Regions from separate parts of the Streptomyces sp. NPDC001270 genome, predicted to be linked through region 3. Evidence: riboswitches for the same ligand, from Rfam matches in the RefSeq annotation. Region 3 holds a riboswitch; each other region holds the start of a gene.
The links. Region 3 has a riboswitch for thiamine pyrophosphate ahead of thiC (phosphomethylpyrimidine synthase ThiC). Riboswitches for the same ligand answer to the same signal wherever they lie in the genome.
Positions count from the first base shown of each region.

Region 1: linked by a shared signal. The riboswitch ahead of thiO (glycine oxidase ThiO) and the one ahead of thiC (phosphomethylpyrimidine synthase ThiC) in region 3 are both predicted to bind thiamine pyrophosphate.
Region 2: linked by a shared signal. The riboswitch ahead of ACFY2B_RS18275 (thiamine ABC transporter substrate binding subunit) and the one ahead of thiC (phosphomethylpyrimidine synthase ThiC) in region 3 are both predicted to bind thiamine pyrophosphate.

Region 1 covers NZ_JBIAXM010000014.1:40,118-47,700, reverse strand. The annotation lists gene ACFY2B_RS23760 (Rv2175c family DNA-binding protein) at 10-375, opposite strand; gene ACFY2B_RS23755 (NAD(P)/FAD-dependent oxidoreductase) at 443-1,684, opposite strand; TPP riboswitch at 1,903-2,014, shown strand; gene thiO (glycine oxidase ThiO) at 2,012-3,175, shown strand; gene thiS (sulfur carrier protein ThiS) at 3,172-3,372, shown strand; gene ACFY2B_RS23740 (thiazole synthase) at 3,376-4,170, shown strand; gene pknB (Stk1 family PASTA domain-containing Ser/Thr kinase) at 4,504-6,432, shown strand; gene ACFY2B_RS23730 (deoxyribonuclease IV) at 6,525-7,427, shown strand.
Region 2 covers NZ_JBIAXM010000010.1:43,019-50,601, forward strand. The annotation lists gene ACFY2B_RS18255 (LAETG motif-containing sortase-dependent surface protein) at 1-357, shown strand, start outside; gene ACFY2B_RS18260 (maleylpyruvate isomerase family mycothiol-dependent enzyme) at 418-1,215, opposite strand; gene ACFY2B_RS18265 (ABC transporter ATP-binding protein) at 1,239-2,258, opposite strand; gene ACFY2B_RS18270 (ABC transporter permease) at 2,258-3,892, opposite strand; gene ACFY2B_RS18275 (thiamine ABC transporter substrate binding subunit) at 3,985-5,055, opposite strand; TPP riboswitch at 5,137-5,244, opposite strand; gene rlmN (23S rRNA (adenine(2503)-C(2))-methyltransferase RlmN) at 5,309-6,415, opposite strand; gene ACFY2B_RS18285 (phosphotransferase enzyme family protein) at 6,664-7,583, shown strand, end outside.
Region 3 covers NZ_JBIAXM010000012.1:57,780-65,362, forward strand. The annotation lists gene ACFY2B_RS21270 (metallophosphoesterase) at 1-395, shown strand, start outside; gene ACFY2B_RS21275 (hypothetical protein) at 576-1,445, shown strand; gene thiC (phosphomethylpyrimidine synthase ThiC) at 1,668-3,506, opposite strand; TPP riboswitch at 3,499-3,676, opposite strand; gene ACFY2B_RS21285 (YibE/F family protein) at 3,748-5,256, shown strand; gene ACFY2B_RS21290 (SsgA family sporulation/cell division regulator) at 5,343-5,780, opposite strand; gene ACFY2B_RS21295 (IclR family transcriptional regulator) at 5,879-6,739, opposite strand; gene ACFY2B_RS21300 (DUF5326 family protein) at 6,938-7,150, opposite strand; gene ACFY2B_RS21305 (cupin domain-containing protein) at 7,354-7,583, opposite strand, start outside.

The DNA of each region.
Region 1 (7,583 bases), on a different contig from region 3:
GCGTTCGGATCAGACGGCGAGCGCCTGGGCGCGGCGCTTCACCTCCGTGCCGCGGTTCTCGCTGAGGGCCTGCGCGGGGGTGCCGGGCAGGGTCGGGTCAGGAGTAAAGAGCCACTCCAGCATTTCCTCGTCCGTGAAGCCGTCGTCCCGCAGGAGCGTCAGGGTCCCGGACAGACCCTTGACGACCTTGTCCCCGTCGATGAAGGCGGCAGGGACGTGCAGCGCACGGTTCTCGCCACGGCGTACGGCGATGAGCTGGCCCTCCTTGACCAGCTGCCGGACACGTGTCACCTCGACGCCGAGCTGCTCGGCGATGTCGGGGAGGGTGAGCCATGCAGGGACGAGAGCATCGATCTTTGCGTCAATCTCGGTCACGGAAACAGCGTGCCATCCCGGACCGACAGTCGGAAGCCAGGCCCGTCCGACCTGGGGATATCGCGCGTCACGCGGTGGCCTCCTTCAGCGGCCTCGCCGGGTCCGCGAGCAGCAGCGGATCCATCGGCGTGCCCGCCTCGATCAGCCGCCGTCCCTGCGCCAGATCACGCGGCCGGCCCACGGCCAGCAGGGCGACCAGCCGGCCCGCGCCCAGCCAGCAGACGGTCCAGGCGGGCCCGGCGGGGTCGCCGCGCCACAGCAGCGTGTCGGCCGCCGGGTAGTGGCCGACGTACTGCACGAAACGCCCGAACTGCTCGGACCAGAAGTACGGCACCGGGTCGTAGGCCGCCGGGGTGTCGCCGATGATGTTCGCGGCGACCGTGCGCGGCCCCTGGAGGGCGTTGTCCCAGTGGTGGACGAGCAGGCGCTCGCCGTACCGGGCGGAGGGGAAGGACGCGCAGTCACCGACCGCGTAGACGTCCGGCGCGGAGGTGCGCAGATGGTCGTCGGCCACGACCTCGCGATGGGCGCCCAGCTCGATGCCGGAACCGGCCAGCCAGGCGGTGGCGGGGCGGGCGCCGATGCCGACCACGACGGCGCCCGCGGGCAGCCGCGAGCCGTCGTCGAGCACCACCGCGCCGGGCTCGACGCGCGCCACGCGCGCGTGGGTGCGCAGTTCGGTGCCGCTGTCCGCGTACCAGGCGGCCATCGGCGCCGTGACCTCGGCGGGGAGCGCGCCCGCGAGCGGGCGGGCGGCGGCCTCGACGACCGTGACCGCACAGCCCGCCTCGCGGGCCGCCGTGGCGAACTCGGCGCCGATCCAGCCCGCGCCGACGACCACGATGTCGTGCTGCCGGGCGAGCACCGGCCGCAGCGCCTGGGCGTCGTCGAGGGTGCGCAGCAGGTGCACGCCGGGGACGCCCTCCGCGCCGGGCAGCCGGATCGGTTCGGCGCCGGTGGCGAGGACCAGGACGTCGTACGGCACCGGACCGGCCGCGGTGTCCAGCTCGTGGTCGCCGGGGCGCACGCCGAGCGCCTCCCGGCCCAGTTCGAGGTCGATGCCGAGCGCGCCGAAATCGACGTCGAAGGCCGAGCCCTCGACCTTGCCGAGCAGCACGGCCTTGGACAGCGGTGGCCGGTCGTACGGCGCGTGGGGCTCCGCGCCGACCACGGTCACCGTGCCCCTGAACCCTTGCTCCCGCAGGGCGACCGCGGTCTGCACCCCGGCCATGCCCGCGCCGGCGACGACCACGCGCCGCACCTGTGACGTGCTCCGTTGCTGCGTCTGCTGGCTCACGCTGATCACCATAGTCAACTGACGATTTGTCAGTCAGGGGGCGTGCTGGGTGACCTGCTGCACACGGGCTCGTCCGGTGTCCGCCAGGGGCCCGCGCCGGCCGTTCCTCCGTGCGCGTCGCGCCGCCCGGCCGGAGCCCGCCGAGCCGCGTGCGGGCCGAGGCCGCGAGCGGGGTGCGGGCCGAGGCTTCCTTTTCGAGGCGGGCGGCGGCGGGCTAGGGTGGCCACCGTACAAGCACTCGCGGGAGCCCGGACGCACCGGGCTGAGAGGGAGGCTGGCGGCCTCCGACCGTACGAACCTGATCCGGGTCATGCCGGCGAAGGGAGGGGCTGGACGCCCATGTCGTCACGTACGTCGGATGTCCTCGTCATCGGGGGCGGAATCATCGGCCTGGTCACGGCCTGGCGGGCCGCGCAGCGCGGATTCGCCACGGCCGTCGTGGATCCCGAGCCGGGTGGCGGGGCCGCACAGGTCGCGGCCGGCATGCTGGCCGCGGTCACCGAACTGCACCACGGCGAGCAGACGCTGCTCGGCCTGAACCTGGCCTCGGCGCGCCGCTATCCGGACTTCGCGGCCGAGCTGACCGAGCTGACCGGCCGCGACCTCGGCTACCGCCGGTGCGGCACGCTCGCCGTCGCGCTGGACGCCGACGACCGCGCGCACCTGCGCGACCTGCACGAACTGCAACAGCGCTCCGGTCTTGAGTCCGAGTGGCTGTCCGGCCGGGACTGCCGTCGTCTGGAGCCGATGCTCGCGCCGGGGGTGCGGGGCGGGCTGCGGGTGGACGGCGACCACCAGATCGACCCGCGGCGGCTGGCGGCGGCGCTGCTGGCGGCCTGCGAGCGGGCGGGAGTGGTGTTCCACCGCGCCTGGGCCGAACGCTGCGTGGTGCGCCGGGACCGGGCCGTCGGGGTGATCACCGGGGACGGCACCGAACTGGACGCCGGGCAGGTGGTGCTCGCGGCCGGCAGCCTGAGCGGCCGGCTGGCGGGCCTGCCGGAGGCCGTGCTGCCGCCGGTGCGGCCGGTGAAGGGTCAGGTGCTGCGGCTGACCGTGCCGAAGCGGTACGCGCCGTTCCTGAGCCGGACCGTGCGGGCCGTGGTGCGCGGCAGCCAGGTCTACCTGGTGCCGCGGGAGAACGGTGAGCTGGTCGTCGGGGCGACCGACGAGGAACTGGGCTGGGACACCACGGTGACCGCGGGCGGCGTGTACGAGCTGCTGCGCGACGCGCACGAGCTGGTGCCCGGGATCACCGAACTGCCGCTGACCGAGACCCGGGCCGGGCTGCGGCCCGGCTCCCCGGACAACGCGCCGCTGCTCGGCCCGACCGCGCTCGACGGGCTGCACGTGGCCACCGGGCACTACCGCAACGGCGTGCTGCTCACCCCGGTCACCGGGGATGTCATGGCGCACGTCCTGGCCACCGGGACGCTCCCGGAGGAGGTCCGTCCGTTCACCCCCGCGCGCTTCGGCGCCGCCGCCCTCACGGAGCAGCCCGCATGATCATCTCCGTCAACGGGGAGCACCGGGAGATCGCGCCCGGCACGGCCCTCGACGCCCTCGTGCAGACCCTCACCACAGCGCCCGGCGGAGTGGCCGCCGCGCTCAACGAAACCGTCGTCCCGCGCGCGCAGTGGCCCGCCACCGCCCTGAGCGAGGGGGACCGCGTCGAAGTCCTCACCGCCGTCCAAGGAGGCTGAACCATGGCCGACGATCCCTTCGTCCTCGGCGGTACGTCCTTCACGTCCCGGTTGATCATGGGTACGGGCGGTGCGCCCAGCCTCGACGTGCTGGAGCGGGCGCTGGTCGCCTCCGGAACGGAGCTGACCACCGTGGCGATGCGCCGGGTCGACCCCGATGTGCACGGGTCCGTGCTCTCGGTCCTGGAACGGCTCGGCATCCGGGTGCTGCCCAACACGGCGGGCTGCTTCACCGCGGGCGAGGCGGTGCTGACCGCGCGACTGGCCCGGGAGGCGCTCGGGTCCGATCTGATCAAACTCGAGGTGATCGCCGACGAGCGGACACTGCTGCCGGACCCGATCGAGCTACTGGACGCGGCGGAGACCCTCGTCGACGACGGTTTCACGGTGCTGCCGTACACGAACGACGATCCCGTGCTGGCGCGGAAGCTGGAGGACGTGGGGTGCGCGGCGGTGATGCCGCTCGGCTCGCCGATCGGTTCCGGGCTCGGGATCCGCAATCCGCACAACTTCCAGCTGATCGTGGAGCACGCGCGCGTACCGGTGATCCTGGACGCGGGAGCCGGTACGGCGTCGGACGTGGCCCTGGCGATGGAGCTGGGGTGCGCGGGGGTCATGCTGGCCTCGGCCGTCACCCGGTCGCAGCAACCGGAGCGGATGGCCGCGGCGATGCGGCACGCGGTGGACGCGGGGCGGCTGGCACGGCTGGCGGGGCGGATCCCCCGGCGGCACTTCGCCGAGGCGTCGTCTCCCGCGGAGGGCCTGGCCGCGCTCGATCCGGAGCGGCCCGCGTTCTGAGCGGGGTTGTCGTGCCAGGATGCTCTCGCAACCACGCACCACCCGTTTGCTGTCCGCCGAGCGGTGGACGTTTCCCGTGGGGCCCGGCGTCGGTGGTGGGTGCACGGACGGGTTCGTGGGGCCGGGGATTCCGGGGCCGGTGCGGGGTCGGTGGGGGCCGTCGGCAGGGATGGGGCGGTGAGGCCGTCGGGCCCGGTCACGGGCCGTGGGTGGCGGGTGTGGGGTTCCGGGGGTGACGGGGTGTCGTGGGACGCGTCACAGGTCGGCCGCAGTCCCGGTCCGATCTCTCGGTAACGAGGAGGACTGTCGGTACCGGCTCGTAGACTCACCTGCGTGGATACGACCCTTCAGGACCCCCTGGTCGGGCAGGTGCTCGACGGCCGTTATCGCGTCGACGCACGGATCGCGGTCGGCGGGATGGCCACGGTCTACCGGGCCCTGGACACCCGTCTGGACCGCATCCTCGCGCTCAAGGTGATGCATCCGGCCCTCGCCGCCGACGGGTCGTTCGTCGAGCGGTTCATCCGGGAGGCGAAGTCGGTGGCCCGGCTCGCCCACCCGAATGTCGTACAGGTCTTCGACCAGGGCATGGACCGGGCGTACGTCTATCTCGCCATGGAGTACGTCGCCGGGTGCACGCTGCGCGACGTGCTGCGCGAGCGGGGCGCGCTCCAGCCGCGGGCCGCGCTGGACATCCTGGAGCCGGTGCTGGCCGCGCTCGGCGCCGCGCACCGCGCCGGGTTCGTACACCGGGACATGAAACCCGAGAACGTGCTCATCGGGGACGACGGACGGGTCAAGGTCGCGGACTTCGGGCTGGTGCGGTCGGTGGACACCGTGACCAGTACGACGGGGGCCGTGCTGGGAACCGTCTCGTACCTCGCGCCCGAGCAGATCGAGAACGGGACCACCGATCCGCGCGTCGACGTGTACGCGTGCGGTGTCGTCCTGCACGAGATGCTCACCGGTGCGAAGCCGCACAACGGGGACTCCCCCGCCGCGGTGCTCTACAAGCACCTCCATGAGGACGTGCCGCCGCCGTCCGCCACCGTGCCCGGCCTGGCGTACGAGCTGGACGAGCTGGTCGCCTCGGCCACCGCCCGCGATCCGGGGGTCCGGCCGCGGGACGCCGTGGCGCTGCTCGCCCAGGTGCGGCGGGCCCGTGCGGGACTCACCGCCGAGCAGTTGGACGCGGTGCCGCCGCAGGCGCTCGCCGCGGAGCACGACATCACCGAGGACCGTACGAGCGTGCTCCCGCGTTCGCTGGCGATCCCGCGGCTGCTGCCGGTGAACGACGACGACGTCCCCGGTGCGGTCGGCAACCGGACGGCCCGGTTCGAGACCTCGGCGCTGCCGCCCCGGCGGTGGTCCGTGCGGCCGGGACGGAGGCTCGTCACGCTGGTCGTCGCCGTACTGGTGGTCCTGGGCGGCGGGATCGGCGTCTGGTACATCAACTCGGGGCAGTTCACCCGGGTGCCGCCGCTGCTGGCGAAGACCGAGGCACAGGCACGGGAGCGGCTCAGGGCGGACGGGCTCGACGTCAAGCAGGTCGAGCACGCCTACAGCGACACGGTGCGGCGCGGCACGGTCATCAGCACCGACCCCGAGGCCGGCGCCCGCATCCGCAACAACGACTCGGTGACGCTGACCGTCTCCGACGGCCCGGAGACCGTGAAGGTGCCCGAACTCGCGGGCCGTGGCCTCGCCGATGCCAAGGCGCTGCTGAAGGAGGGCGGCCTGGAGCCCGGCATGGTCACACGCGCGTTCAGCGACAGCGTGCCCAAGGACTCGGTGATCGGCACCGACCCGGCACCCGGCACCGAGCGGCGCGCGGGGTCGGCGATCACGCTCACCGTCAGCAAGGGCAGCCCGATCGACGTGCCCGACGTCACCGGTGACGACCTGGACAGCGCGCGGGAGCGACTGGAGGAAGCCGGGCTCAAGGTGGAGGTCTCCGCCGAGCAGGTCAACTCCGAGCACGACGCGGGCGAGGTGGCCGAGCAGACCCCGGAGGGCGACAGCGAGGCCGCCGAGGGCGACACGGTGCGGCTGACGCTGTCCAAGGGCCCGGAGATGGTCGAGGTCCCGGACGTGGTCGGAACCGGTGTCAACGACGCGAAGAAGCAGCTGGAAGCCTCCGGGTTCAAGGTCTCGGAGGACCGCGGGCTGCTGGGACTGTTCGGGAGCACCGTGCAGAAGCAGTCGGTGGACGCCGGCAGGACGGCACCCAAGGGCTCGACGATCACGATAACGATCCGGTGACGACGATCACGACAGCCATCGGGTGACGAGGCGCGGAGGCGGACAGCGGGCCCGTTTTCCCTGGGAGCGGGCCGGCGTGACAGGCTGAACGGGTGAAGCGTCAGCAGTCCCGTTCCGCCCCTGCGCACGGTCGTTCCCGCAATCCTGTGGGCGGTCACGTCCCCGTGGCCGGCGGGCTGCATTCCGTGGGGTTGTCGTACGCCTGGGAGCTGAAGGCGGAGACCGTGCAGGTCTTCGTGGCCAACCCGCGCGGCTGGGCCACCCCCACCGGCAATCCCCGGCAGGACGAGGCGTTCCGCGCGGCGTGCGCGGAGGAGTCCGTCCCGGTGTACGTGCATGCCCCGTACCTGATCAACTTCGGCTCGCACACCGCGGCGACCGTGGAGAGGTCGGTGGCGTCGCTGCGGCACTCGCTGCGGCGGGCGCGGGAGATCGGCGCGCTGGGCGTGGTCGTGCACACGGGCAGCGCGACCGGCGGACGGGCGCGGGAGGTGGCTCTGAAACAGGTGCGCGAGCACATGCTGCCGCTGCTGGACGAGCTGACCCGGGACGACGACCCGTTCCTGCTGCTGGAGTCGACCGCCGGACAGGGGGCCTCGCTGTGCTTCCGGACCTGGGACTTCGGGCCGTACTTCGCGGCGCTGGACGCGCACCCGAAACTGGGCGTGTGCCTGGACACCTGTCACATCTTCGCCGCCGGGCACGACCTGACGGGGCCGAGCGGCATGCACCGGACGCTGGACCTGCTGGTGGACACGGTGGGCGAGGGACGGCTGAAGCTGATCCACGCCAATGACTCCAAGGACGTGGCGGGAGCCCACAAGGACCGGCACGAGAACATCGGCGCCGGGCACATCGGTGCGGATCCGTTCCGGGCGCTGATGACGCACCCGGCGACCGCGGGCGTACCGCTGATCATCGAGACGCCGGGCGGCAAGGAGGGGCACGCGGCGGACGTGGCGCGGCTGAAGGAACTGCGGACCGCCGCCGGCTGACGGCACCCGCTCATCGGCCCCGCCGATCCCCGCCGCCCTTCGAATCCCACCAGCCCCGCCGGCCCTGCCGACCCCACCAGCCCCAGCGATCTTCCCATACCCCTCAGCCCCACCGATCCCTCCGGACCCACGACCTCACCGACCTCACGGCCCCGC
Region 2 (7,583 bases), on a different contig from region 3:
GGCGGACCGGTCGACGAGGACATCAAGCCCGACCTCGTCACCCCGTCCACGGCCTGCAAGACCGAGGAGACCCCGACCCCGACCACGACCCCCTCGGAGACCAGCCCGGCTCCGTCGGAGTCCGAGTCGACGCCGGCGGAGACCCCGACCCCGTCGGCCTCGGAGAGCAGCAGCACCGCCCCGGCGGGTACGTCGAGCAACGCGCCGTCCCCGGCGGCCGGTGACTCGAACCTCGCCGAGACCGGTGCGAACTCCAACACCACTCTGATCGCCGGTATCGCCGCCGCCTTCGTCGTCGTCGGCGGTGGCGCGGTGTTCTTCGGCATGCGCCGCCGCGGGGCCAACAGCAACCGCTGACGCCTCACTCCGGCACACGCCGTGGCCCGTCCCCGCACCGCGGGGGCGGGCCGCGGTCGTTCAGCCGAACGTGGCCCGCTCCAGCCAGAAGTCCAGCACCTCCCGCTCGCCGATGACCTCCAACTCCGGTCCGGTCGGCGGGATACGGGTGTAGAAGGCGAGCAGGACCGAGGTGAGCGGACCGCGCAGCGCGACCGTCGCCTTCTCATGACCGCGGCGCCAGGCGACACCCTCGTCGGTCAGCTCGACGAACCACTCGGCGTTCAGCTCGGGCGGGGTGTCGGTGGCGTGCAGATGGATGCTGCGGCCCGGCCCGCGCAGTTCCCCGGCCTCCTTCCGCAGCCCCGAGCGCTGCACCAACTCGATGATCTGCAACCACTCGTCGATCGCGTCGGCGGCCACGTCCGGGGCGACGTCGTAGGGCAGTCCGGCAGCGAGCGCGGCATCGGCCCGGTGGATGGTGATCTCGTGGGTCATCCGGCGGGCCCAGAAGCCGGCGTCGCGGATTCCGGCCCAGGTCCACACCTTCGTGTCCGGCCCGGCCTCGCGCAGGGTGTCGACGAGCAGCCGGCCGGTCTCCGCGAGCCAGGCGTCCAGCGCCGCGGCGTCACCGCGCGCCTCGGGCCGCCCGGCGTGGGGGACCCGCTCCGCGGGGATGTTCTCCTGGGCCCGGGTCCTGACCAGCACTTCCACCCAGCGCAGAGCACCGCCCAGGTGCCGCAGCAGGTCCTCCAGCGACCAGTCCGGGCAGGTGGGCACGGTGGCGGACAGATCGGCGCCGGAGGTGACCACGGCCCTCAACTGCCCGATCTGGTGGGCGATCTCGTCGCAGCAGCGGTCATGCGTGAGGAGCGTCATGCCCCGACGTTACGGCCTCGCGGTCATCCCAGCACGACGATTTCCGCCGGATCGAACTCCACCCCCACCTCGTCCCCCGTCTCCGGCGCCGTCCGCAGCGCGCACGCCGCCTCAAGACGCGGGCCGTCCCCCGGCTGGAGGCGCACGGCCACATGGGTGCCCTTGAAGGTGCGCGCGGTCACCGTGGCGCGCAGACCCTCGCCGGCCGGTCCGAGCCGCACTCCGGCGGGGCGTACCAGCAGCGTGCGCCGGCCCTGGGGCGCGGGCTCGGGTACCGGGAGCTTCCCCCACGGGGTGACCGCCACCGCTCCGGTGATCTCCGCGCCGACGACGTTCTCGAAGCCGAGGAAGCGGGCCACGAACTCGTCCGCGGGCCGCTGCCACACCTCAAGGGGCGTACCGGACTGGGCGATCCGGCCGTCCCGCATCACCACCACCCGGTCGGCCAGCGCGAACGCCTCGCCCTGGTCGTGGGTGACGGCGAGCACCGTGGTGCCCAACCGGTCGAACAGCTCCCGCAGTTCGACCACGAGCCGTTCCCGCAGCGACCGGTCGAGCTGCCCGAGCGGTTCGTCCAGCATCAGCAGCCGCGGCCGGGGTGCGAGGGCCCGGGCGAGCGCCACCCGCTGCTGCTCGCCTCCGGAGAGCCGGGCCACGGCCCGCCGGGCGGCCCCCGGCAGCCCCACCAGGTCCAGCAACTCCGCCACCGCGGTCCGCTGCCGGTCCTTCGACGCGCCGCGCATCCGCAGCCCGAACGCCACGTTGCCGCCCACGTCCCGCTGCGGGAACAGCTGGTGGTCCTGGAACATCAGCCCGACCTCGCGCCGGTGCGCGGGTACGCCCGTCTGGTCCCGCCCGTCGAGCGCCACCCGCCCCGAGTCCAGGGGCTGAAGTCCGGCCACCGCCCGCAGCAGCGTCGACTTGCCGCTGCCGCTGGGCCCGAGCACACAGACGATCTCGTGCTCGGCGACCGCCAGATCGACGGCGTCGAGCACGGCCCGCCCGCCGAGGCGCACGGTCGCGGACGTGAGGCTCAAGAGCATCAGAACTCCCCGGTCCGGTCGACCGGGATCCCCCCGGTCGCCTCTGTTCGAGACGGGAGGTGCAGGCGTTCCAGCACCAGCAGGGACACCGCGCACACCACCATGAGAATCGTGGAAAGGGCCATCGCCTGGCCGTAGTTGAGGTCGCCCGGCCGGCCGAGCAGCCGGGCCACGGCGACCGGCAGCGTGGGGTTGTCGGGCCGCGCGATGAACACGGTCGCGCCGAACTCCCCGAGCGAGACGGCGAACGCGAATCCGGCCGCGATCAGCAGCGCCCGCCGCACCAGCGGCAGGTCGACCTCGCGCCACACCCGCCAGGGCGACGCCCCGAGCACGGCCGCCGCCTCCCTGAGCCGCCCGTCGACGGCCCGCAGCACCGGCAGCATGGTCCGTACGACGAAGGGCACGCCGACCAGCGCCTGGGCGAGCGGCACGAGGATCCAGGACTGCCGCAGGTCGAGCGGCGGCTTGTCCAGCGCGATCAGGAAACCGAAACCGACGGTCACGGCGGACACGCCGAGCGGCAGCATCAGCAGCGCGTCGAAGCCCCGTACGATCCGGCCGGCGCCGCGGGCGAGGGCCGCGGCGGCGAGGGAGCCGATCAGCACCGCGATGGCGGTGGCGACGACGGCGTAGCGCAGGGAGTTGCCGACCGCGGCGATCGGCGCCACCAGGAACGTACCGCCGTCCGCACGGGTCAGCGCCCGGTAGTAGCCGAGGCCGGGAGCGGCGAGGGAGCGCTGCACCAGCACCCCGAGCGGCAGCAGCACGAGTACGGCGACGGTGGCCAGGACACCGCCGAGCATCGCCCACTGGCCCGCCCCGCGCGGCCGGCGTGCCGTCAGCGACGCGTCGACCAGGCGCAGCGTGCTCTCCCGCCGCCGTACCGTCCAGGCGTGCACGGCGAGGATCACGCCGACCGCCGCGAACTGGACCAGGGTGAGGACCGCGGCCGTGGACAGGTCGAAGATCTGGGACGTCTCCCGGTAGATCTCCACTTCGAGCGTGGCGAAGGTGGGGCCGCCGAGGATCTGCACCACGCCGAAGGAGGTGAAGGTGAACAGGAACACCATCAGCGCGGCGGCGGCCACCGCCGGGGCCAGCGCCGGCCGGGTCACCGTGCGCCAGGCGGTCAGGGGCGACGCGCCCAGCATCCGCGCGGCCTCCTCCTGGCGCGGGTCGAGCCCGGACCACAGTCCGCCGACCGTGCGGACGACGACGGCGTAGTTGAAGAAGACGTGCGCGAGCAGGATCGCCCAGACGGTGGTGTCCAGCCGCACGCCCCACAGGTCGTCGAGGAGGCCGCCACGCCCGACGAGGGCGAGGAAGGCGGTGCCGACGACGACGGTCGGCAGCACGAACGGCACGGTGACCACGGCCCGCAGGACCCGTTTGCCCGGGAAGTCGAAGCGGGCGAAGACGTACGCGCCGGGCAGCGCGACCAGCAGGGTGAGCGCGGTGGAGGCGAGCGCCTGCCAGGTGGTGAACCACAGCACGTGCCGGATGTCGGAACGGGCCACGACGTCCGCGATCCGTCCCAGCCGCCAGGCGCCGTCCGGTTTCAGACCGCGGGCGACGATCGCGGCCACCGGCCAGGCGAAGAACACGGCGAAGAACGCGACGGGTCCGGCCAGCAGCGCGAGCCGCACCAGGTTCCCGGTGCCGTGCCGCCCGCGCGGGAGGGAACCGGCCGCCTCCGCCGGCCCGGTCCCCTCGTCCGCCCCGGTCAGTTCAGTACGAGTGAGGTCCACGACTTGACCCACTGGTCACGGTCGGCGGCGATCCGGTCGGGCGCCATGGTCTCGGGGTCCTTGGCCTGCGGGCCGTACTTCTCGAACTCCTGCGGCACCGCGGCATCCGTGCGCACCGGGTAGACGAACATGTTCAGCGGCATGTCCTCCTGGAACTCCTTGCCGGTCAGGAAGTCCAGGAACGCCTTGCCGCCCGCGCTGTTGCGGGCACCCGAGAGCAGTCCGGCGTACTCGATCTGCCGGAAGCAGGTTCCGGCGGCCACTCCGGTGGGCGCGGTGGCCGGTTTCGGGTCGGCGTAGACGACCTCGGCGGGCGGCGAGGAGGCGTACGACACGACGAGCGGCCGGTCGCCGCCCGCCTTCCTGCCGCCGGCCGAGCCGGAGAACTCCTCGTCGTACGCCTGCTCCCAGCCGTCGACCACCTTGACGCCGTTGGCCTTGAGCTTCTTCCAGTACGCGCTCCAGCCGGCGTCGCCGTACTTCGCGGCGGTGCCGAGCAGAAAGCCGAGGCCGGGCGAGGAGGTGGCGGCGTTCTCGGTGACGAGCAGGTTCTTGTACTGGGGTTCGACCAGGTCGTCGAAGGTCTGCGGCGGGGCCAGCCGGTGCCGCTCGAAGTACGCCTTGTCGTAGTTGACGCAGATGTCACCGGTGTCGATGGGCGTGACCCGGTGCCCGGACGCGCCGTCCCGGTACTCGGGTTCGATCCGGTCGTAGTCCTTCGGCTGGTACGACTGGAACAGCCCGTTGTCGAGGGCACGCGACAGCAGGGTGTTGTCGACGCCGAAGAAGACGTCGCCCTGCGGGTTGTCCTTGGTCAGGATCGCCTTGTTGACGGCCTGCCCGGCGTCGCCGTCCTTGAGGACCCTGACGGTGTAACCGGACTGCTTCTCGAAGTCCTTGAGCACGTTCTTCGAGACCGCCCACGAATCGTGGCTGACGAGGGTGACCGTCTTGGCGTCGGCGCCCCCGTCGTTCGTGGACCCGCACGCGGACAGCGTGACCAGGCCGAGCCCGACCACGACGGCCACGAAGGTCTTGGTGTGCAACTGGATTCCTCCTGGGGTTGACCAGGAAGAGACGCGGCCCTGCCCGGACCGTACGAGGCAGGTCCGGGCAGGGCGCAACAGCTTGAGTGAGGACCGATCTCCCTACCCAGAATGACCTGGGCGAGGTTCGGAGGGTCTGCGGCCGGTGTGCCGCACTCTCAGCGCTGTGGCGCTCCCCTGTCGGAATATTCGGAATGTTCGGAACACGAGGTTCGCGATATGACGTTATGACCGGGCTCAGACTACCGTCCGGCTACCGCTCGGTGGCAGCCAGCTGACCGCAGGCGCCGTCGATCTCCTGCCCGCGGGTGTCCCGGATGGTCACCGGCACCCCGTGCGCCTCGATGGCCGCCACGAAGGCCCGCTCGTCCTCGGGCCTGGAGGCGGTCCACTTGGAGCCCGGCGTCGGGTTGAGCGGGATGAGGTTGACGTGCACGGGCTTGCCCTTGAGCAGCCGGCCGAGCCGGTCGCCCCGCCACGCCTGGTCGTTGATGTCGCGGATCAGCGCGTACTCGATGGACAGCCGGCGCCCGGACCTGGCGGCGTACTCCAGACCGGCGTCCAGCACCTCGCGCACCTTCCACCGCGTGTTCACGGGGACGAGGGTGTCGCGCAGTTCGTCGTCGGGCGCGTGCAGGGAGATCGCGAGGCGGCACTTGAAGCCCTCGTCGGCGAACCGGTGGATGGCCGGGACGAGTCCGACGGTCGAGACGGTGATGCCGCGCTGGGACAGCCCGAGCCCGTCCGGCTCGGGGTCGGTGAGCGCCCGGATCGCGCCCACGACCCGCTTGTAGTTGGCGAGCGGCTCGCCCATGCCCATGAACACGATGTTGGACAGCCGCGCCGGGCCGCCGGGCACCTCGCCGTCCCTGAGGGCCCGCATCCCGTCCACGATCTGGTGCACGATCTCGGCGGTCGACAGGTTCCGGTCGAGACCGGCCTGCCCGGTGGCGCAGAAGGGGCAGTTCATCCCGCAGCCGGCCTGCGAGCTGATGCACATCGTCACCCGGTCCGGATACCGCATCAGCACCGACTCGACGAGCGTCCCGTCGAACAGCCGCCACAGCGTCTTGCGCGTGGTTCCCTCGTCGGTCGACAGATGCCGTACGACCGTCATCAGCTCGGGGAACAACGCCTCCCGCAGCCGGCCGCGGGAGGCCGCGGGAATGTCGGTCCACTGCTCGGGGTCGTGCGCGTACCGCGCGAAGTAGTGCTGCGAGAGCTGCTTCGCCCGGAACGGCTTCTCGCCGATCGCGGCGACGGCCTCCTTGCGTTCGGCGGGCGAGAGATCAGCGAGATGCCGCGGCGGCCGCTGGGCGCCGCGGGGGGCTGTGAAGGTGAGTTCTCCGGGTTTAGGCATGGCCGTACCAGTGTCGCAGATCCACTCGGGTGACCTGCGGCGGAAAGCCCGCGCGGTGGTCGTTGTCTGTCGTTCCCGGTCGCTGTCGGCCGCCCTCGGACGGCCCACAGACGGCCCGGCGGAAGCGATGCTAGGCACTGCCCGCACGCCTGTGACCTGCATTTTCCGAGCCTGGCCAAGGGCATGGGACATCCTTCCACGACGGGCCGTCTGTCGGCCCGGCCCATGCTGGCGGTAGCGTCGGCCCCATGATGTCGGGCGACGGAGACACCCAGGGCAGCGTGACGCCGTTCACGGCGGAGGCCGCGGAAGACGTGCTCAGGGAGGCATGCCGGCAGGCTGGGCTCGATCCGGCGGGTGCCGAGCTGCTGAGGCTCGGGTCAAACGCCGTGTACCGGCTCGCCCACTCCCCCGTCATCGTCCGCATCGCACGTAACCCTGACGCTCTGCTGGAGATGGACCGGGCTGTAGGCGTGGCCCGCTGGCTGGCGGAGCACGACTTTCCTGCCGCCCGTGTACTGCCCGGCGTCCGGCAACCGCTCGTGATTGGGGGCAGAGTCGTCACCTACTGGGAGAGCGCCCAGGATCGCGAAGAGTACGCGACCGTCACCGAGCTGGGCGACCTCCTCCGCCGTCTGCACTGGCTCGAAGAATCGCAGTCACTCGGTCTCCCCTACTACGACCCGATGGCCAAGGTGACGGCAAGCCTCCGGGAACTGAACGGCGTCACGGACGAGGACCGGGCGTTCTTGGCGGAGCGAGCCGAAAAGCTCGGTAAGGAGTACGACCGGTTGGATTTCGTGCTCCCCTTCGGGATGATCCACGGGGACGCGAGCATCGGAAACATCCTCCGCCACCGGAACGGCCAAGCGATCCTGAGCGACCTCGACGGCTTCACCCTGGCTCCGCGCGAGTGGGATCTCATCCAGACGGCGATCTTCTACGACCGGTACGGCTGGCACGATCGATCACAGTACGAAGGGTTCGTTCACCACTACGGGTTCGACGTCATGAACTGGCCGGGCTACAAGGTGCTGGGCGACATCCGTGAACTCATGATGACGCTCTGGATGGGGCACCAGGGCGCCGCGAGCGAGCGGGCCGCGGAGGAGTTCCTGCACCGTGTGGCCGAGATTAGGAGTGGGGATGGGCGGCACGACTGGCAGCC
Region 3 (7,583 bases):
ATCTGCTCGTGCACTCCGACACCACCGCCTACCTCGACTATGGCGACTCGATCGAGGCCGTCAACGACACCGTCCGCGAGACACTCACCCGCAATGACGCGGACGAATGCTGGGATCTGTTCCGCAAGTTCACCAAGCGTTTCTCCTTCCGCGACGACGGCGGCGCCGACGCCGTGCGCTCCCTGCTCGACACGTACGGCGGCACCCGGATCGTGCACGGTCACAGCCCGATCCCCTACCTGCTCGGGGAAGTCGGCTCCGAGGACGGCGAGGAAGGCGCCGGGCCCGTGGTCGAGGGTCCGCACGTCTACGCCGACGGACTCGCCATCGCGATGGACGGCGGAGTGACCATGGCCGGAAAGCTGCTGGTCCGGCAACTTCCCCTGGATAGCTGAGCATCCGCGGGGCAGGCGCCCCGCCACGACGTCCGCGCAGGCCGGACACCAATTTCCGGCAACCCCTGTCACCGCGTACCGTCACGGCTCTACCATCGGCTTATCCGTAGCAGGCTCCCCTCCGTTTCTGCCCGACGGCTCGCCGGCGTGCGAGCCCCAAGCCCTACGGAGCATCGGGGGATGCACATGAACAGCGTTCCGCAGCACCTGCTGAGCGAGGACCGCCAGGATTACGAGCGGATCCTCGATGAGGCGCTGCGCTCCGCACCACACCGTCCTGACCTGGCCGCTGTCGGACAGCGGCTGAACCTCGAACAGCTGCGCACGATGGCGCTGAACGCCACCGCACTCATCACGGCGTCCGCGGCGACCGAGTACCAGCACTATGTGAAGGTCCGCGAGGAACTGCGCCAACCGGTGCAGTCCACCCCGTCGTCGTCCGCCCGCGCGTCCGCTCCCGCGGATCCGGGCTCGGGCGCGATAGGGCTCGCCACCACCCTCGGCGAGGCAGCCGAGACCAGCGGTGCGGGTGCCGTCGCCATCGTCGCGGTCCTGGCGCCCGTTCTCGCCGGAACCGCCGCGGCGATATTCCTGCTCGTCGGCTACATCCTGAAGATGCTCACACCTGAGCCGGCGTTCGCCAAGACCATGCTCACTGCGGGATGGGTGTTCGGCGCGCTGGCCGCGGCCGCGATCCTCGTGGCCGCCGTCGGGCTGTTGCTCACCGCCTTGCGCAACCGCCCCTCGCGAGAGACCGCGACGTACACCGCGGCGAACACGGAGGTCCTCCGGGCCAGGGAAGCCTGGCAGGAAGCCCTGCTGGAACGGGGCATCCTGCCCTTCCTGCGGGACTCACTGGCGGAACCCGGCGCGGTGGCGGCCCGCCGTACGTCCCCGCCTACACCGACCGGCCGCATGCCCCGCCTCGGCTACGGCCGGCCGGGCTTCAGCAGCCCCGAGGACACCTCCGCACCGGGCTCGCGCCCGAGCTTCAGCAGCCCGGACTACTCAAGCCCGGACTTCGGCGGCCCGGACCACCAGCCGGAGTGAGTCCGGCTTGCGCCCCCGCGGGGGCGCAAGCCGGGCACCCCGGTGGCACCACTCGATCACCGGGACACTCCGACGCCCAGGACATAGCTTTCCGGCCATATTTCCAGCGGCCGGGACAGCGTCCTACGGCGGGTGGCTCGCGCGGACACCGGCTCGCGGCAGTCTCCCGTCCCGAGGTCCGGTTTCCTCCGCGCGCGGCGGTGAACTCCGTACCGAGGTGTGTCAGTCGGCAATCGGCAGGTACACCCGGTTGCCGCTCGCCGCGAACTCCTTCGATTTCTGGAGCATCCCTTCGGCGATCTCCTCGGGAGAGGCCCCGTCGGCCGAATCACCGCCGAAGCGTTCCGTGATCGTGTGGCTAATCTTCATCGAGCAGAATTTCGGTCCGCACATGGAGCAGAAGTGGGCCGTCTTGGCGGGCTCGGCCGGGAGCGTCTCGTCGTGGAACTCCCGTGCCGTGTCCGGATCCAGGGCGAGGTTGAACTGGTCCTCCCACCGGAACTCGAACCGAGCGTCGGACAGCGCGTCGTCCCACTCCTGGGCACCCGGGTGCCCCTTGGCGAGGTCGGCCGCGTGGGCAGCGATCTTGTAGGTGATGACGCCGGTCTTGACGTCGTCCCGGTTGGGCAGGCCCAGGTGCTCCTTGGGCGTGACGTAGCAGAGCATCGCCGTGCCCCACCAGGCGATCACCGCGGCCCCGATGCCCGAGGTGATGTGATCGTAGGCCGGAGCGACGTCCGTGGTCAGCGGGCCGAGCGTATAGAATGGAGCTTCATCGCAGATCTCCTGCTGCAGGTCGATGTTCTCCTTGATCTTGTGCATCGGGACATGTCCCGGGCCCTCGATCATCGTCTGTACATGGAAACGCTGGGCGATCCGGTTGAGTTCCCCGAGCGTGCGCAGTTCCGCGAACTGCGCCTCGTCGTTGGCGTCCGCGATCGATCCGGGGCGCAGGCCGTCGCCGAGCGAGTACGTGACGTCGTAGGCGGCGAGGATCTCGCACAGTTCCTGGAAGTTCTCGTACAGGAACGACTCCTTGTGGTGCGCGAGGCACCAGGCGGCCATGATCGAGCCGCCGCGCGAGACGATGCCGGTCTTGCGGTTCGCGGTCAACGGCACGTACGGCAGCCGGACGCCCGCGTGGACCGTCATGTAGTCCACGCCCTGCTCGGCCTGCTCGATGACCGTGTCCTTGTAGATCTCCCAGGTCAGTTCCTCGGCCCTGCCGTCGACCTTCTCCAGTGCCTGGTAGAGCGGCACCGTGCCGATGGGGACGGGGGAGTTGCGCAGCACCCACTCGCGAGTGGTGTGGATGTTGCGGCCGGTGGACAGGTCCATGACCGTGTCGGCCCCCCAGCGGGTCGCCCAGGTCATCTTCTCGACCTCCTCCTCGATGGAGGAGGTCACCGCCGAGTTGCCGATGTTGGCGTTGACCTTCACCAGGAACCGCTTGCCGATGATCATCGGCTCGATCTCCGGGTGGTTGACGTTGGCCGGCAGGACAGCCCGTCCCGCGGCGATCTCCTCGCGGACCACTTCGGGAGAAACGTTCTCCCTGATCGCCACGAACTCCATTTCCGGAGTGATCTCGCCGCGTCGCGCATAGGCGAGTTGCGTGACCGCTGCGGCGCCGTCACGGCTCCGGCGCGGCTGCCTGGGGCGGCCGGGGAAGACGGCGTCCAGGTTGCGCAGCCCGCCGCGCGGCGAGGTGTGCTTGATTCCGTCGTCCTCGGGGCGGACGGGACGGCCCGCGTACTCCTCCGTGTCCCCGCGAGCGATGATCCAGTTCTCCCGCAGCGGCGGCAGGCCCCTACGGACATCGGTCTCGACGAGCGGATCGGTGTACGGCCCCGAGGTGTCGTACAGCGTGACCGACTTCCCGTTGGTGAGATGCACCTGACGGACAGGCACGTGCAGGTCGGAGCGTGAGCCCTCGACATACCCCTTGTGCCAGCCGATGGACTTCCCCGTCGTCGCGCCCTCGACGCCGTCGGATCCGTTGACGGCTCCGATCGTCGCGTCCTGCGTGGAGACAGGCGTGCGTTCGTCCTTGTTGGCCATGAGACCTACTCCCTACGCCGGCATTACCCGGTAACAGGTTCAGCGGTCGACGCAGCGGCTTCCGTTCATCGGTGTTCCATGTGAGACATCGATCGTTCCACGTGAAACATCGCGAATACGGAGGTCAGCGCCCTCTCAGCCCGGTGCTCCGAGCTCCCGCGTGTGCAAAGGTGCCTCCACGCTAGCGTCACTTCGGGCGCGGTGAACAGAGGGCCCCTGTCGTTCTTGCGATGATCGGTCGGTGACCACGATGCAGCAGTCCCCGTACCCCCCACCCGAGCCGCAGCGCAGACGCGGCTCCGAGCAGGGCGGCGGACACGGCCACGAGGGCCACGGTTCCGGGGCCGGACACGGCCATGGTCCGGGCCACGAACACGGTCCGGGAGCCAGTCAGGGTTCCGGCCAGAGCCCCGGCGAGGGCCACGGACACGGCCATGCACACGGACACGGCCACAGTCACGGGCCCGCGGCGCCCGTCTCCAAGCATCTGCGCAAGGTCATCGCGGCCGTCCTCATCCCGTTCACGACGGCGGTCGTCGTCGGGCTCGTGGTGCTCTGGCCCGGCGGGGCCCCGCCGCACGAGCGCACCGGGGTCGGCTTCGACCGGCAGACACAGCAGGCCACGGTCACCCAGGTCGTCGCGGTGAGCTGCAAGTCGGTGAACGCCTCGGGGGACACCCCGACCGGCGACACCTCCACCGCCGAGGGCAACTCTGCACAGCAGCAGGCCACTGGTACCTGCAAGAAGGCCACCATCCGGGTCGACACCGGCAAGGACAAGGGCCGTACGTTCACGGAGATCGTGCAGCCGGACCAGTCACGGCAACTGCACCAGAGCGAGAAGGTGGTCGTCGCCTACGAGCCGTCGGCCCCGAAGGACCTTCAGTACTCGGTCACCGATGTGAACCGGAAGCTCCCGCTGGCGCTGCTCGCCGGCATCTTCGCGCTCGCCGTCGTGGTGGTGGGCCGGCTGCGGGGCGTGATGGCGCTCGTCGCCCTGGCCATCAGCTTCCTGGTGCTGACCCTCTTCATCCTGCCCGCCGTCCTACAGGGCTCGAATCCGCTGGTCGTGGCCGTGATCGGTTCGAGTGCCATCATGCTGATCGCCCTGTACATCTGCCACGGCCTGTCGGCCCGGACCTCGGTGGCCGTCCTCGGCACGCTGGTCTCGCTGCTGCTGATCGGCGTCCTCGGCTCCGGGTTCATCGGCTGGGCGGCGCTGACGGGCAACACGGACGACAACACCGGCCTGATCCACGGTCTGTACCCGTCGATCGACATGAGCGGTCTGTTCCTGGCCGGCGTCATCATCGGCTCGCTGGGCGTCCTGGACGACGTGACGGTGACGCAGACCTCCGCCGTCTGGGAACTGCACGAGGCCAATCCCTCGATGGGCTGGCGCGGGCTGTACCGGGCGGGCATCCGCATCGGCCGTGACCACATCGCGTCCGTCGTCAACACGCTCGTCCTCGCCTACGCCGGCGCCGCCCTGCCGCTGCTGCTGCTCTTCTCGATCGCGCAGAGCAGCGTCGACACGGTCGCCAACAGTGAGTTGGTGGCGGAGGAGATCGTCCGCACTCTGGTGGGCTCGATCGGTCTGGTCGCCTCGGTGCCAGTCACCACGGCGCTGGCGGCGCTGGTCGTGTCGGCCGACCGGCCGGGGCAGACAGCCCCGGCACCCGTGGGGGCGGCGGTCCCGGCACCGGCCGCCGTGGCGCGCGGCGGTAGGGGCAGGCGCCGCAAGCGGTGACGCGCCGCCCAGAGCGGGAAGGTCCAAGAGGAAGCGTTCCTGCACAATCCGCCGCCGGCACTGCCCGGCGCCCGGCCGGCCACGTCTCAGCCGGCGCTCTGCTCCTCGGCCAGGATGCGGTCCAGGGCATCTTCGAGGTGAGCGTCGAAGTCGGCGAGCGCCCCCTCCTGGCCCAACGGCACCAGTTTGTCCGTACGGTCCAGGAACGTCACCAGCGGCGGTGCCGAGGACCGGAACACCGCTTGGTCGCCGCCGACCTGAAGCCGGATCAGCACCTCGCCCAGGGCCTCGGAATCGACGGGTGCGATGTGCACGTCACCGTCCCCGCACGGCCGGCCCACCCCGTCGATCAGCAGCTCCCGCCCGAAGGCCCAGGTCACCGGGGCGTCTCCGGGCAGGTGGAAGGTCAGCCGCACGGCATAGGGATCACAGGTCTCGTACCGCAACTCCACCGGAATGCGGAAGGAGAGCTCCTCGGAGACGAGGAAGCTCATCATGACCTCTGCCTGTACGGACTCGCGCATCGCCTACCCCGTCATGTCATGCGGACTGGCCTGGAATGACCCATTGGCACTGATGGCATCTTGCTGAACGTACACGACAGATCACAAGGAGTGAGTTTTCAGATACTGATAGAGATCGCGAGTGTCCCAAGACGACGTGCGATCTCGGCCTGCAGAAGTTCCACCGCGGGCAGCAATCGGTCGGCCTGGTGGAAGGGCACCGAAATGGCCATGGTGGCGGCCGTGGTGCCGATCGTGATCGGGATGGCCGCGCAGACCGTGCCCAGCGCGTACTCCTGCTGTTCCGCCACCGGAGTCATCCGGCGCACTCGCTCCAGGCGTCGCAGCAGGCTGTGGTCGTCGCGCACGGTGTACGGAGTGATGGACCGGACGGGGTGGCGGTCGAGATGGTCGCGCCGGGCCGTCTCGTCAAGCTGCGACAGCAGGCACTGCCCGATCGCGTGAGCGTGACCGGTCTCGCGGAAGTCCGCCCACTCCTCGACCGCCGGGTTGCCCGGGCTGTCGGAGATGCACATGATCTCGATCTCACCCTCGCGGTACGCGGCGTAGTACACGGGCACACCGATGGAATCACGCCACTGCGCAAGCGTGGAGGCCACGGTGCTGCGACGTTTCTGCCTCGCGCCGCTGCTGCTCAGCCGCACCGCCGCCTCACCGAGGAAGAACAGTCCCTTGTCGCGCCGTAGATAGCCCTCGTGCACGAGGGTGCGCAGCAGGTGGTAAGCCGTGGGGAGGGCCAGTCCGGTCTCGCGGGCCAGTTGCTTGGCGGGGGCGCCGTACTCGTGCCCGGCGACGCACTCCAGCAGGCGCATCGCGCGCTGCACGGAACCGATGAGGGTCGCGGAGTGCGGCTGCTCGGGGACCGACACGGCGGGCGGCCCCGGTACAGGGGGCGCGTCCGACGGCGGCGGTGCGAAAAGCGTGTGCGTTTCCGCAGGTGCGGTATCAACCGTGGCCAAAGGTCACTCCCGAAGCGCGAGAGGCAACCCCGTGCGGAGGAGACACGGGTGGGGGGTCTGCACCGCTCGGGAGGGCTGGACCCCGCGTGGAGTTCCGGACTCTAACCGTCGGCCACGGTTCTCGGACGGCCAGCCGGGAAACTTCCCTCGCCCGAGGGATCCGGTGACTCCTGTTTCGTCACCGGTCTCCCGCGGGGCTCACCAGTCGCCGCGCGACGAGGAGCTGGACATGAATTTCCGTACCACGTAGATGAGTCCGCCGACCAGCGCCACGAAGATCAGCGCCTTGAAGAGGAGGCCGATCACGAAGCCGACCACGGTCGCGATCAGGCCGCCGAACACGACCAGGGCGATGACCGGCACCGCGATCCACTTCACCCACCACGGCAGTCCCGTGAAGATCCCTCGCATTGCCCTCGTCCTTCTCTGCGTTCCCAACATTGCCGGACCTGCCCGCCGGTTGACGACACCTGCCGGGCGGTTCTCGATGTCCCGACGCCCGTCGACGGTCATCGAGTCCTGTTCTCGATGCTAGAGCCGCGAGGTGCCCTCGCGGGCACCTCGCATCCCTTGCGCTCCCCTGACCGTTCCCCTAGGGAATCCGGGGCCCGAGGTCACGCCTCGGGCGGAGAGAACACCACCAGGACCCGCAGATCCTCGCTGATGTGATGGAACTTGTGGGCGACCCCGGCGGGCACGTACACCACGCTGCCGCGCGCGACCTGCGTGGTCTCCGTGCCGACGGTGATCGACGCGCGGCCGCTGACGACGAAGTACACCTCGTCCTGACGGTGGGGCTGCTGCGGGTCCGAGTCTCCCGCGTCGAGCGCGTACAGGCCGACCG